3 regions of the Paenibacillus sp. FSL F4-0097 genome follow, and region 2 is predicted to be linked to each of the others. Evidence: riboswitches for the same ligand, from Rfam matches in the RefSeq annotation. Region 2 holds a riboswitch; each other region holds the start of a gene.
What was found. Region 2 has a riboswitch for cyclic di-GMP ahead of MHH86_RS03160 (transglutaminase-like domain-containing protein). Riboswitches for the same ligand answer to the same signal wherever they lie in the genome.
Positions count from the first base shown of each region.

Region 1 (4,272 bases), 3.0 Mb from region 2:
TATTATAGGCATATTTTTCAAGTGCATGCAATAATAAAGTCGAATTTTGTATATTGTTGTCGAACTGTTGGGTTATTGGATTTCTTCTATGGTTGCAAGCAGGATATTAAAAGCTGTGATGATTCTAGGTGCCCCTATAACGGGTACTAAGTGTAATAGAATGCCTTTAAGCTGTTCTACGGTGACTCCAACACGAAGGGCCATAACATAATGAACACCCAGCTGTTCGAATTGACCCATTGAAATTAAAGATGAAATGACTGCGATTTCCTTCCAGTCAGGGGCTATAGTATTACGTTGAAAAATATCGCCATAGGCATTCCCCATAATAAATTCAGCCAAGTCAGGGAAGTGGTCTTTAATTGGAGCTAGTGCTTTTGCGCCATAGTCTCCTGATAGATTCGTGAAGTGGTTGAGACCACTGTTGATATTTTCCTTCATGGTTAGCCTCCTAGTTTAGGTTCAAAGTACGGTGTGCAGTCGGAGGGACTTCATCACGGTCTGTTAGTAGTTCAATAACGGCAACATGGTTTAGAGCTACCGCATCTTTAATTGCAGCTGTGAATTCATCCGCAGTCTCACATTTGTAGCCTTTAGCACCTAGAGATTCAGCGAATTTCACGGCGTCCATTGGCACTTCATATAGAGTTCCATCGATACGACCTGTGGTTTTCTCCATACCCTTAAGAGCCATATCTAGTTGCTTATTATTGACCACGATAAAGATGACAGGGATATCTTTGCAGACAGCGGTGTTAATCTCAGCGCCGAGCATCATGAAACAACCATCACCTGTAATGCAGAGGACAGTTTCTTCAGGAGCTGCAACTTTTGCACCAATAGCCATGCCGATCGAATTACCCATGCAAGCAAAATAAGCATCAAAAACAAAGCTGCCCGGTTTCTTAACCTTGTACCATTTTGCAGCGTGGAATCCATGGCTTCCATCATCAACGAAAATTGAATTATTATAAGGGATCAAATCACTTAAAGTGCTCATTACTGAAGCCAGTGAAAGATTCTTGAGGGTTGGAAGCTCTTCTGAATAATCAGCATCGGCCAAAGCCTCACGTTTGGTGATTGTGCTGGGGTCAATATGATTTAGGCAGTGCACCAAATTATCGCGCAGGTCCCCAGTGACCGGTATCGTTTTGGACAATAGGATTTTTCCGACAAAGGTTGGATCAATATCAAATTGAATTAAAGTTGCTGGATGATTCTCCCGTTTAAGATTACAGATGGTCATATCACTTAAACGTGATCCAAGCACTATAAACAGATCGCTTTTATTCAATAAATCATCCCCGTGGGTCGAACCGCCAACGCCAATAGGACCATGATAGAGCAGGTGATCCCAGACTATAGCCCCTTTTCCACCAGGAGATGTTACTACAGGAATATTAAAAGTTTCTGCGAGTTGAACAAGCTCTTTATGTGCTCCGGAGCGGTTAATTCCTTTACCCGCAATAATCAAAGGATTCTTAGCAGCTTGAATAGCATCGATGACTCTATCGATATTTGCTTGACTAATTAGAGACTCTCTTTCAGGGATTACAATATTGCATTCTTCCAATACTTCAGTTTGTACATCAAAAGGAATACAAAGATGAACAGGACCCCGTTTGGCCAGGGCCACAGAAATCGCATGATTAAAAATAGTACCAAAGTGATCCCCACGTTCAACCAATTTACTGAACAAGGTGGCAGGTCTGAACATATCAGCTAAATCAGCCAGAAAAGAGGTGGAGTCCTGACATTGAGGAATTCCAAGCTCTGTAATGGATTGGTGGCCAGTAATAAACAGGACAGGTAGGTTGTTAGCTTTCGCATGAGCTGCTGCTGTGAGCAGGTTAGTTCCACCAGGACCAGAAGTACCAAATGCTACGCCTAGGTTACCCGTTTTCAGCGCATACCCTGCTGCTTCGAATCCGGAGCTTGCTTCATGTCTGCCGGGAATAAATTCAATACCGTAATCGACCATCTTTAGAACTATTGGACAAATCGATTTGCCAATGATCCCAAAAGAATGGGTGACTCCTAGGTTACGTAGTGCTTCCGCCATGTAATCTGCGACTGTCTTCAAAAGAAACACCTCACAAGTTTTTTGATATATATTAGTTATTAATCTACCGAATAGATACGATAGATCAATATACTCAAAAAGTAAAAACCTGTGCTCTATAGTAAGCACAGGTTGGTGGCATAAGGCGCCGCTAAGACTGAACAATAGTTCAGCCGTCCTGGTTCCTCTGCAACCTGGCAATCATGGCCTCAAACGAAAAAATGAGGCTGTAGATCCATGGTTTTGCGTCATCCTCTTTCGAGGATTTTGCCAATATTAATTTATAGTTGATAAGAATAATTTTCCTTTACAATATATTCCTCATTAATTTTTGTCAACATAATCCGCTAAAAAAACTCGAAATTTGACGAAAGTCTTGTCCAAGAGATGAAGTTTTGCCTCGCGAAAAAAACTGCCACCTAAGACTCAGCTTAGGTGGCAGTTGATAGTTTTGAACTAGAATTTAAAGATATGAATGGTTTTTTGCAGATTAAATACGGCCTGGGTCATTTTTTCCGTTTCTTCTGCAACAGACTGCAGGGCATTAATCTGTTCATTCATAGCCGCCGATACCTCTTCAGTGCCTGCAGCGGTTTCTTCGGTGATTGCTGAGATATTCTCAATTGCACTGGAAATTTTCAAGGCACTTTCTAGCATAAGATCACTCTCCGCAGAGAATGAAGAGATTTGCTCGGTAATGTACTGCACGCTTTGTACAATTTGTGCGAAAATATGGGCAGATTGAGTGATCATTTCATTCTGAACCTGCACAACCTCTTCATTGATGGCGATATTATCGATGGCTTGTTTAATATCTGACTCAATGCTGCGGACCAAACCGAATACTTCTTTTGTGGAAGCCGTAGATTCCTCAGCAAGCTTGCGAACCTCTTGAGCGACAACGGCAAAACCCCGACCATGCTCTCCGGCACGAGCAGCTTCGATGGAGGCATTGAGTGACAGCAGGTTGGTCTGCTCAGCGATCTCTGTGATGGTCTTGGTGATCATCGTAATCCCGCGGGCATTTTGTGAGAGAGCTTCAATAGTATCAGCCACTTTTTGTGTAGCCTCTATGTTTTTACGCATGCCTTCAGCCTGTGTATCTACGGATTGGCGCCCTTGCTCAACAAGTTCTAAGGTATGTATTGAACGTCTGTTCATTTCTTTGGTGGAGTTCGTATAATTGGATACTTTGGTCTCAATGTCTTTAATGGATTCTGTCATATCAGCGATATCCGTAGATATTTCATTTGCACCAAGAGCGAGCTCGGTAGAAGAAGAGGCTACTTGTGCCATAACAATTTTCAGGTTCTGGTTCTTATCTTCGATTCCGCGGCTTGCATCCATTACTTGACGGGTGATCTGCGATGCATCGGTCAGAATCTTCTTGAGCTTATCAATCATTGTGTTAAAGGAGCGGCTTACGTCACCCATTGAACCATTTTCGTCCGCTCTGCTAGTGAAATCCCCCTTCGAAATACTGTGAGATACATTAGCAATATCATCAAAAGATGATGTAAGCGTTCTCTCCACGAAGCGAGCAACAGGTAAAGTCAGACCTGCAAGAACAACTACTAGTATAATTCCTACGAGAAATTGACCTAGAATCATTAACGTAACTAAGACAGGAATAGCAAACAGTGCGGCAACGAGGTAACATCCGGCAACAATTCTTTGTTTTAACGGAAGTTTGTGCATCCAGCTCATTGGTAAAATGTCCCCCTTATTAAATTTTATGTAATGGTGTTATTATAGGGGATTTATAGGTCATTGGTCTATAGAGAAGTGTCATAAATCTTCTTTAAGTAGTAGATATTTAGAATTCATGTCAAAATTCCTCATATATTGTGGAAATTGTTTTAATAGCAGACTTTACCATCCCTACTAGTTCGGTAGGAGCTAAAACAATAACTGAAGGAGAAAAAGAGAGTACGATACGACAGGCAGATTCTATAGTATTAAACTCGGCCTCTACGTTCATCCACCCAGTATTAGCAGAGGGTTCTACTAAAGTTATAGTTACATATCTTTCACGTTGTAATTCTTTAAGAATAGACTCATTCACCTTTAATTTCACTACATATTTTGGCAGAGCTGCTTTAAAAGCTAAAGTCGACTGTTCCCAGTAGCTTTTTAAATCAAAAGTCTCAGGTCTGACAAATGATTCATTAGTTGCTTCAGCTTGTATTAATCTTGACACGCGAAAAGTC
Region 1 covers NZ_CP151965.1:4,670,189-4,674,460, reverse strand. The annotation lists gene MHH86_RS21025 (carboxymuconolactone decarboxylase family protein) at 73-441, opposite strand; gene MHH86_RS21020 (thiamine pyrophosphate-binding protein) at 452-2,092, opposite strand; cyclic di-GMP riboswitch class I at 2,248-2,344, opposite strand; gene MHH86_RS21015 (HAMP domain-containing methyl-accepting chemotaxis protein) at 2,519-3,769, opposite strand; gene MHH86_RS21010 (YafY family protein) at 3,891-4,272, opposite strand, start outside.
Region 1: it holds a riboswitch for cyclic di-GMP, as region 2 does, so the genes downstream of both, MHH86_RS21020 (thiamine pyrophosphate-binding protein) here and MHH86_RS03160 (transglutaminase-like domain-containing protein) in region 2, are expected to answer to the same signal.

Region 2 (4,272 bases):
ATTGACCGTAAGGTATGTGATGTCCTGCGGGGACTTAAAGAAAAGAACCGCTATGTCCGAGGTTTGGTGAGCTGGGTTGGCTTCAAGCAGACTATGGTGGAATATGAACGGGAAGAACGTTTTGCCGGAGAAACCAAATATCCGCTGAAGAAAATGATTCGTTTTGCGTTAGATGGCATCACCTCTTTTTCACATAAGCCGCTTAAGATTGCTACGTATATTGGATTCTTCCTTTCATTCTCTAGCTTTCTCTATTTATTTTTCGTCTTGTTTCAAAAGATATTTTTCACCTCCTGGACGGTTCCGGGCTGGGCTTCCATTGTAGGCGTCAATCTGCTCTTTAACGGTATCGTTCTGATGCTGTTAGGTGTGATTGGGGAGTATATCGGACGGATTTATGACGAGTCTAAAGATAGACCGCTATACATTGTTAGTGAGACTAAAGGCTACCAGAACGAAGAACAACTGGACCGCCGGAAGGACCACAATGATGTCAGATAAGAACTTGCGTGCTGCATTCATACAGTTCCTTAAATTTAATGCCGTAGGTTTGCTCAATACGCTTATTGATTTTGTGATTTTCACATTGTTGAATTCACTAGGGATGGTATACGCATTGGCGCAGGTGATCTCCTATAGTGCAGGTACGGCGAATAGCTTTATTTTGAATAAAAAAGTAACCTTTCGTGATCGCAACCGGGGGAATAAAGAAGGCTTCGACCGCGTGCAGCTGGTCAAGTTTATCGTGCTGAATCTGGTAGTGCTCGGAATATCACTGCTGCTAATGCATCTGTTGACAGACAGACTAGGTATTCAAGTCTTGATCTCAAAGGTGCTGGTTACATTTATCACGGTGATCATCAATTTCTTTGGAAGTCGTAAATGGGTATTTTAAACATTAATTTCAGGCAGAAGGAGTTGCTATGCTTAAAGGCAAGTAGCTGTTTCTGCTTGATTTGTATATAACCATAGAAACAATATACGGAGGTGAATAACATTGCGTAAATTCTCCTATCTACTCATACTGGCTGGGATACTTATCATGTTATATCCGACAGCTAACGAATGGTACAACGACAGGCAGCAGGAGAAGTTATTAGAAACGGCTGAACTAAGCACTGCCGATAGTACTCCCCAGCCAGATTTGAAGAGCAGGTATGCTGAAGTTACTCAGCTGTTAGCAGAGGAATCGGTTCTGGATGCTCAGGCACAGCCCCAACCCCAAGAGACAGAAAAGCCTGAACCGGAGATTGAGGTCGGTGGCAAAGTAATCGCACTAATTGAAATCGGTAAGATTGATTTGAAGCTGCCTGTATTAGAAGGGGCTACAAAAGCTAATATGAAACATGCTGCAGCCCATATGAAAGAAACGGCACCCCTTGGAGAGATCGGAAATGCTGCAATCGCGGCGCATCGGGCTAGAACTACGGGTCGTTTGTTTAACAGATTGAATGAGGTTGTTGTGGGGGATGTTATCACGGTAAAGACTAGTGATCAGGTGTTTAACTATGAGGTATACGATATTTCTGTTGTAGATCCGAGTGATGTCTCCGTTCTTGACGGGAATGACAAGGATAAGATTCTTACTCTGATTACATGTGATCCGCTAGTGAATCCAACGCATCGGCTGATTGTTCATGCCAAATTAACAAAAGGAGAATAGTGAATGACAAGAAAACACAAATACCGGGAGATATTTATAAAATAATGGGTAATCTAGTAAATTAGGTCTTGTTCACAACTATAAATATGATAGTATTATACTATGAAAGCTAAACACGATAACGGCAAACCTTCCGAAAGGTAGGGACGCAAAGCTAAAGGGCCTTTTCCCGAAAGGATGGCAGCCAGCTACCGAATGAAGAGGCTTTTTTTGTTTGTTTCAAATGGATTCTATCAATTATATCTAGTAAAGCTAGAACAGATAGAGCTTATACGATAACGGCAAACCTATCGAAAGGTAGGGACGCAAAGCTAAAGGGCCTTCCCGAAAGGATGGCAGCCAGCTACCGAAAGGAGTTTTATCCGTGAAAAAGGTTTATTTTATGCTGGTGGCGTTATTCGTCCTAATGACTTCAGTTCCGATAAGTACAGCTCAAGCTGCAAGTGCAGATGCCAGCTGGCTGATTACATCCAAAGTGGCTCAAGGTGTTATTGGTATTAACTATGATATTCCGAAAGATAAAAGAATCAAACTCATGATCACCAAAGATAACAGCAGCTATACATATAACTTGTATGCTTCTGGACAAGCTGAGGACTTCCCTTTGCAACAAGGAAATGGGACTTATAAGGTTTCTGTTCTGGAGAATACAACCGGCAATAAATATAAAGCGTTATATTCCGAAGTAGTAGACGTAACCATGAGTGACTCGAATTCCGTATATTTGGGCTCCGTACAGAATGTGAAATGGAGTTCTTCTGATAAAGCGATTGTCAAAGCTAAACAATTAGTACAAGGCAAAACAACAGACGAAGAGAAAGTTAAAGCGATCTATAACTATGTAGTTGCGAATGTACAATATGATTACTCTCTTGCTAATAGTGTAACTACTGATTATATTCCAAGCATCGATAAGACATTGACTACTAAAAAAGGGATTTGCTATGATTACGCTTCTCTTTTTGCCGCAATGCTGCGGAGTGTAGATGTTCCTGCTAAGTTGGTAATGGGGAATACAAGCTACGTTACGCAATATCATGCCTGGAACGAAGTGTTGCTTAATGGGAAGTGGGTTACCATTGATACTACAGTGGATGCAGGACTTGCAAAGAGTGATAAGAAAACCGATTTAATTAAAGCCTCAAGCAAATATACTGCGGCAAAATACTATTAAATTCGTTGCTATAAACATAACTCTATTAAATAAACAACTAGCTTAATTATTAAGCTAGTTGTTTATTTTTATATTAGGGGTTGCTTTTCTATTAATAGTTGGGGTATTATAGGTAAGCGTTGTTAGACAGCGTACAGGCGATACAAACGAGGCTGATAAAAAGCTTCGAAAAATAAAGCTTGCATTTCTGAAAACAACATGATATATTATAAGAGTTGCTGCTGAGACATTAAACGGCGTCAACGAGAACTTGATCTTTGAAAACTGAACAACGAGTGAGTAGGAAATCACGTAAGTGATATCCAAAATTAGAGAATTAATTTTCTCGTCAGATGTTTCAAAATGAGCATATCGCTCTTTTCAATACTAATTGGAGAGTTTGATCCTGGCTCAGGACGAACGCTGGCGGCGTGCCTAATACATGCAAGTCGAGCGGAGTTATTTTGAAAGCTTGCTTTCAAAATAACTTAGCGGCGGACGGGTGAGTAACACGTAGGCAACCTGCCCTTCAGACTGGGATAACTACCGGAAACGGTAGCTAATACCGGATAATTTCTTTTTTCTCCTGAGAGAAGAATGAAAGACGGAGCAATCTGTCACTGAGGGATGGGCCTGCGGCGCATTAGCTAGTTGGTGGGGTAACGGCCCACCAAGGCGACGATGCGTAGCCGACCTGAGAGGGTGAACGGCCACACTGGGACTGAGACACGGCCCAGACTCCTACGGGAGGCAGCAGTAGGGAATCTTCCGCAATGGGCGAAAGCCTGACGGAGCAACGCCGCGTGAGTGATGAAGGTTTTCGGATCGTAAAGCTCTGTTGCCAGGGAAGAACGTCCGGTAGAGTAACTGCTACCGGAGTGACGGTACCTGAGAAGAAAGCCCCGGCTAACTACGTGCCAGCAGCCGCGGTAATACGTAGGGGGCAAGCGTTGTCCGGAATTATTGGGCGTAAAGCGCGCGCAGGCGGCTATTTAAGTCTGGTGTTTAAACCTTGGGCTCAACCTGAGGTCGCACTGGAAACTGGGTGGCTTGAGTACAGAAGAGGAAAGTGGAATTCCACGTGTAGCGGTGAAATGCGTAGATATGTGGAGGAACACCAGTGGCGAAGGCGACTTTCTGGGCTGTAACTGACGCTGAGGCGCGAAAGCGTGGGGAGCAAACAGGATTAGATACCCTGGTAGTCCACGCCGTAAACGATGAGTGCTAGGTGTTAGGGGTTTCGATACCCTTGGTGCCGGTTAACACAGTAAGCACTCCGCCTGGGGAGTACGGTCGCAAGACTGAAACTCAAAGGAATTGACGGGGACCCGCACAAGCAGTGGAGTATGTGGTTTAATTCGAAGCAACGCGAAGAACCTTACCAGGTCTTGACATCCCTCTGAATCTGCTAGAGATAGCAGCGGCCTTCGGGACAGAGGAGACAGGTGGTGCATGG
Region 2 covers NZ_CP151965.1:714,644-718,915, forward strand. The annotation lists gene MHH86_RS03145 (glycosyltransferase family 2 protein) at 1-501, shown strand, start outside; gene MHH86_RS03150 (GtrA family protein) at 488-895, shown strand; gene MHH86_RS03155 (class D sortase) at 998-1,663, shown strand; cyclic di-GMP riboswitch class I at 1,777-1,859, shown strand; cyclic di-GMP riboswitch class I at 1,934-2,014, shown strand; gene MHH86_RS03160 (transglutaminase-like domain-containing protein) at 2,028-2,837, shown strand; rRNA gene MHH86_RS03165 (16S ribosomal RNA) at 3,205-4,272, shown strand, end outside.

Region 3 (4,272 bases), 1.7 Mb from region 2:
GGAACCAACCGAATTCCTGTACCAGTGAGTAAGCCATGGCTGGTTAACCGGATATCTACGCCCAAAATCATTCGGGAGATTCGAGATTTAAAAAAGAAAGTCGATCTAGTCTTGCTTTATCTGCATTTCGGAAGCGAATACCGTTACACTCCAAACAAGAGGCAAAAAGAGCTGGTCAATCTCTTCTTTAAAAATGGCGCCGACATCATACTGGGGTCTCACCCACATGTTCTACAACCGTTAGCGCTTCGTGGAAAAAAACAATTCGTTATTTACTCATTGGGGAATTTTGTTTCGACTAAACTAATGAATATTCCTTATACACAAAGCGGTATCATTCTTACGCTTAAAATAAAGAAGGATGAAAAAGGACACACGAGTATAACTAACGTAGGTTACATTCCGACTTGTGTAGATCGAAGAATAAAAAGCGGCAGGAAAATTACAGAGATCATCCCCATCCGCGACGCATTAAAGAGAAGCGACACCGACATAAAAACAGAACGGCGAAATCTCATGAATCGAATGTTGAAACATACGACAACAATCTTAAAGAGGGAATAGAGTCGTTACAGAAAAATAACGTTCCGCGGAATTACCGCGGAACGTTATAGATATAGCGCTCAAAACTGTGTTTGGGTTTAGCGTAAACGATCAGGCATCATTAATTTAAGGAATTCTAGAATACCATTCTCTACTACGAGTTCTTCTCTATCTTGATCAGCAAGTACTCTTCTGATGATATCTTCTTTACCCTCCAGCACTTTACTTGTCCAATGAGGATCAATGATAAGAGAACGTCCTACTGCTACTAATTCAGCATTTGTCAACGTGTCCTCTGCGTCCTGTTTGGTACGGATATCTCCGACCCCAATTAAAGGTACACGGCCATTGATTTTCTCATGTACATATTGCAGGATTGATTTTTCTTTAAAATCTTCTGATGCAGATACTTTCTTAAAATCCCCTAATGAAATATGCAGATAATCTAGCTTTTTATCAGCTAATTTATCAATAAGATAAAAGGTATCGGTGATTTTAATTCCAGGCTCTTCATATTCTTCTGGAGAAAAACGATAGCCGACAATAAAATCCTTAACCTTTGAATTGTCAACGACAGCAATAACTGCATCCACTAATTGGTTAATGAAATTAAATCTTTTCTCTAAGCTTCCGCCCCATTGATCATCACGACGGTTGGAGTGTGGAGAGAAGAACTGTTGGACTAAATATGTGTTTGCTCCATGAATTTCTACCCCGTCAAATCCAGCTTGAATAGCACGTTGAGTCGCTTTTTTAAAATCCTCAATTACACCGAAAATTTCATCTTCTGTTAATGCTCTTGGAATTTCTGCATTCGGACGTTCGGCAGCAATGGCGCTGGAGGAAACTGGTTGTACGCCACGTAGTATTTTTGAATCTGTCATTCTTCCTGCATGGAATAGTTGTAAAATAGCTTTTGTTCCATTTCGTTTAATAGTAGATGCTAATCGGCTAAGGCTAGGAATAAATTGATCGGAGGAAACACTAAGTTCACCTTCCCATCCTTTTCCACCCTCTTGTACATTTGCTGCCGCAGTGATGACCGCACCTACTTCGCCCGTTCTTAGTGAATAGTATTTCAATTCATCTTGTGTTACTACACCGTCATAAAAGCTCATTCGCGTGGTCATTGGAGCCATAACCACTCGGTTTTTTAATGTCAGTCCTCTGCGAAAAGTTAATGTTGTGTCTAGTGCTATCATCTTTTTCCCAACTTTCATTAAATTATATTTAAACAAAATATTATATACATGCGCATACATATAAATTACAGCAATGATTTATTCTTGTCAACTAATAAACAACTACTGTTGAATACAGCAAAAAGCACTGTTCAGCGGAACAGCGCTTTTTGCTCGATATGAATCGTCCTTATTATTCTAGTTCGGCCGGTTTTACAATGGCTGTACCTTTATTATTCTTGGAGTATTTAGCTTCAATTTTCGTGGTGTATGTATCTTTTGCTCCATCACTTACCAGCACATAACTCAGATCGACTGTCAGCTTTTCCGTTTGCCAGGTCTTAGTATTGACGAATAATTTCCACGTTACGCTTTTGGGTTGAACTGTCTCACCATCCCAGAGGTTCTCCTGGTCATAGAGTTTGATTATCCCCTTAGCTGCTGTCGGATCGGTTACCGTGAATTGTAAGACCGTTTGTGCGCCAGCCGTGCTGACTTTCATGGATTTTTTATAACTTTTGACCGAATCAAGCATGGAAACAGGATCGTATTGGCCTTTAGAGTAAAAGGCATCCCATTCCGTTTTCTCCAGTCCAAGCCAATACTGTGCATCAGGATCGATCGGCTCCCCGTCATCGTCGTAACCTTCATCTTCAGATTCATCGATCAGTTCACTTCCGTCTACAAGATAGTAAAACTCCTTGTCATTGGCATATAGACTGTACGATGTTTCTAAAAGACTACTAGCGACAGTGCCTGCTGCGGCAAAATTCGGCAGACGGTTGATATCCAGCTTCAGAGTGTTGGTGTTGCTGATACGCACCCCGCCGCTTTGAATATCCTGTTTTTTGGTCACATCCAGATGGAAATTCTTTATTGCTTTGGAGGCTGCCGTTACTTTGCTGATCATCTGATCCGCGGTTACTACTGTTGAGGTAGCTGCAGACACTACTCCTGGATTAGACATCCATCCGATCGTTCCGGACAGCAATAAAGCACCTACTGCCAAACTAGTACCTATTGTTTTGAAAAAACTGTTCATGTACTTCCCCTTTCGGCCCCTTGCGATAATGTAACGCCGTATAGGTCGAAATAATAAAAGAGCTCAAAATAGACTACATATTCTTAGAGCTATCCTTTATGCTTCATAAGACATCCCTATGGCGGCCTGGCGATCATTTCCTTCTGTCGAAAGGCTTTAGACCCATGGCTTTGTGTCATCATCTTTCGATGATTTTACCTTTAACGCGGACATTCAATTAGTTTTAATAGATTAGGGACGCATGTCCCACCGCTAATTTTATCATGGTTATAATTACCTGTAAACGACTTATCTTCCATTCGAATTCGCTATGATACTCAGAAGAAATACTACAATCAAAATGAAAAATGAACGATTACATACGCTTATAAGTCTTATTAATGAGAACAGCAGAGACAGGGGGTGCAGCAAAATGAGTGACCGGGAAATTTTCGAGCTCTATAAAGAACAAGTATATTATTTTTGTTACTACTTAATGAAAAATCAGGCAGATGCGGAGGATATTTCCCAAGAGGTATTTGTAAAAGTTATCTTAGCGGATAAGTCGAAGGTAAGAAACTTGAAAGCTTGGATTTTACGAATTGCTTCGAATGAGTGCAGCAGTGTGATCAAAAGGCGTAAGACGGGGTGGATGAAAGAAGTACGTAATTATTTACTATCCAGGTCTGAGGAATCAAACCCTGTAGAAAAACGTTTGGATCGACAGGAAACTAAAAAAGAATTACAAGGGTTATACAGTCAGCTTCCTGACAAAATCAGAATGGTAGTAGTCCTTCGTTTTATAAACGAATTGACTGTACCCGAGATTTCTAAAGTTATGAGCATACCCGAAGGAACTGTAAAATCCAGACTGAACAAGGGACTTAAAATACTAAATAGAATGGGTGGAACCCAACTAAAGGAGCTGAATAGTAATGAGTCTCTATATTGAAAAAGATAAACATATTCCCCGACCGGATTATGATTTGATGTGGACTGCCATAGAACAAGAAGCTTATACACGTCAAAGAAATCTGCATGCCTCCCAGAATACTCCTAGGTCTAATAAAAAGCTTATTCCTATCAGTATTGTCTTCTCTTGCCTCTTACTTGTAACCATTCCTGTATTCGCTAGTATGACGATTAATTGGGATAAAATTGGTGGTCGAAGTGTGAGCAATGCATTAAATAACGGCATCGGTCAACAGTATAATCTTCAAACTTCCATTTCAGGAGTAACAATGAATTTGAACGGTGTTGTAACTGATGGAGAAAAAATGAAAATGCTGTTATCACTTGATACTAAATCTGATCTATCCAAATATACTGGATTTGCTACAGAGGAAAACATCATGACTAGTGAATCCGGTGCCAAGGCAAAGGTATACGGTTATTTAGAATACGATCCTGAAAGCCAGAAACTCATTGGAGTATATGTGACACCTGATACATTAAAGGATGATAAAAAGGACTACAGGTTTGAAGCACGGAATCTCATTTTTTACAGTGATCGGAATATTCCCTTAC
Region 3 covers NZ_CP151965.1:2,415,217-2,419,488, reverse strand. The annotation lists gene MHH86_RS10745 (CapA family protein) at 1-564, shown strand, start outside; gene MHH86_RS10740 (NADH-dependent flavin oxidoreductase) at 642-1,805, opposite strand; gene MHH86_RS10735 (DUF6612 family protein) at 1,918-2,766, opposite strand; cyclic di-GMP riboswitch class I at 2,884-2,975, opposite strand; gene MHH86_RS10730 (RNA polymerase sigma factor) at 3,179-3,697, shown strand; gene MHH86_RS10725 (DUF4179 domain-containing protein) at 3,681-4,272, shown strand, end outside.
Region 3: it holds a riboswitch for cyclic di-GMP, as region 2 does, so the genes downstream of both, MHH86_RS10735 (DUF6612 family protein) here and MHH86_RS03160 (transglutaminase-like domain-containing protein) in region 2, are expected to answer to the same signal.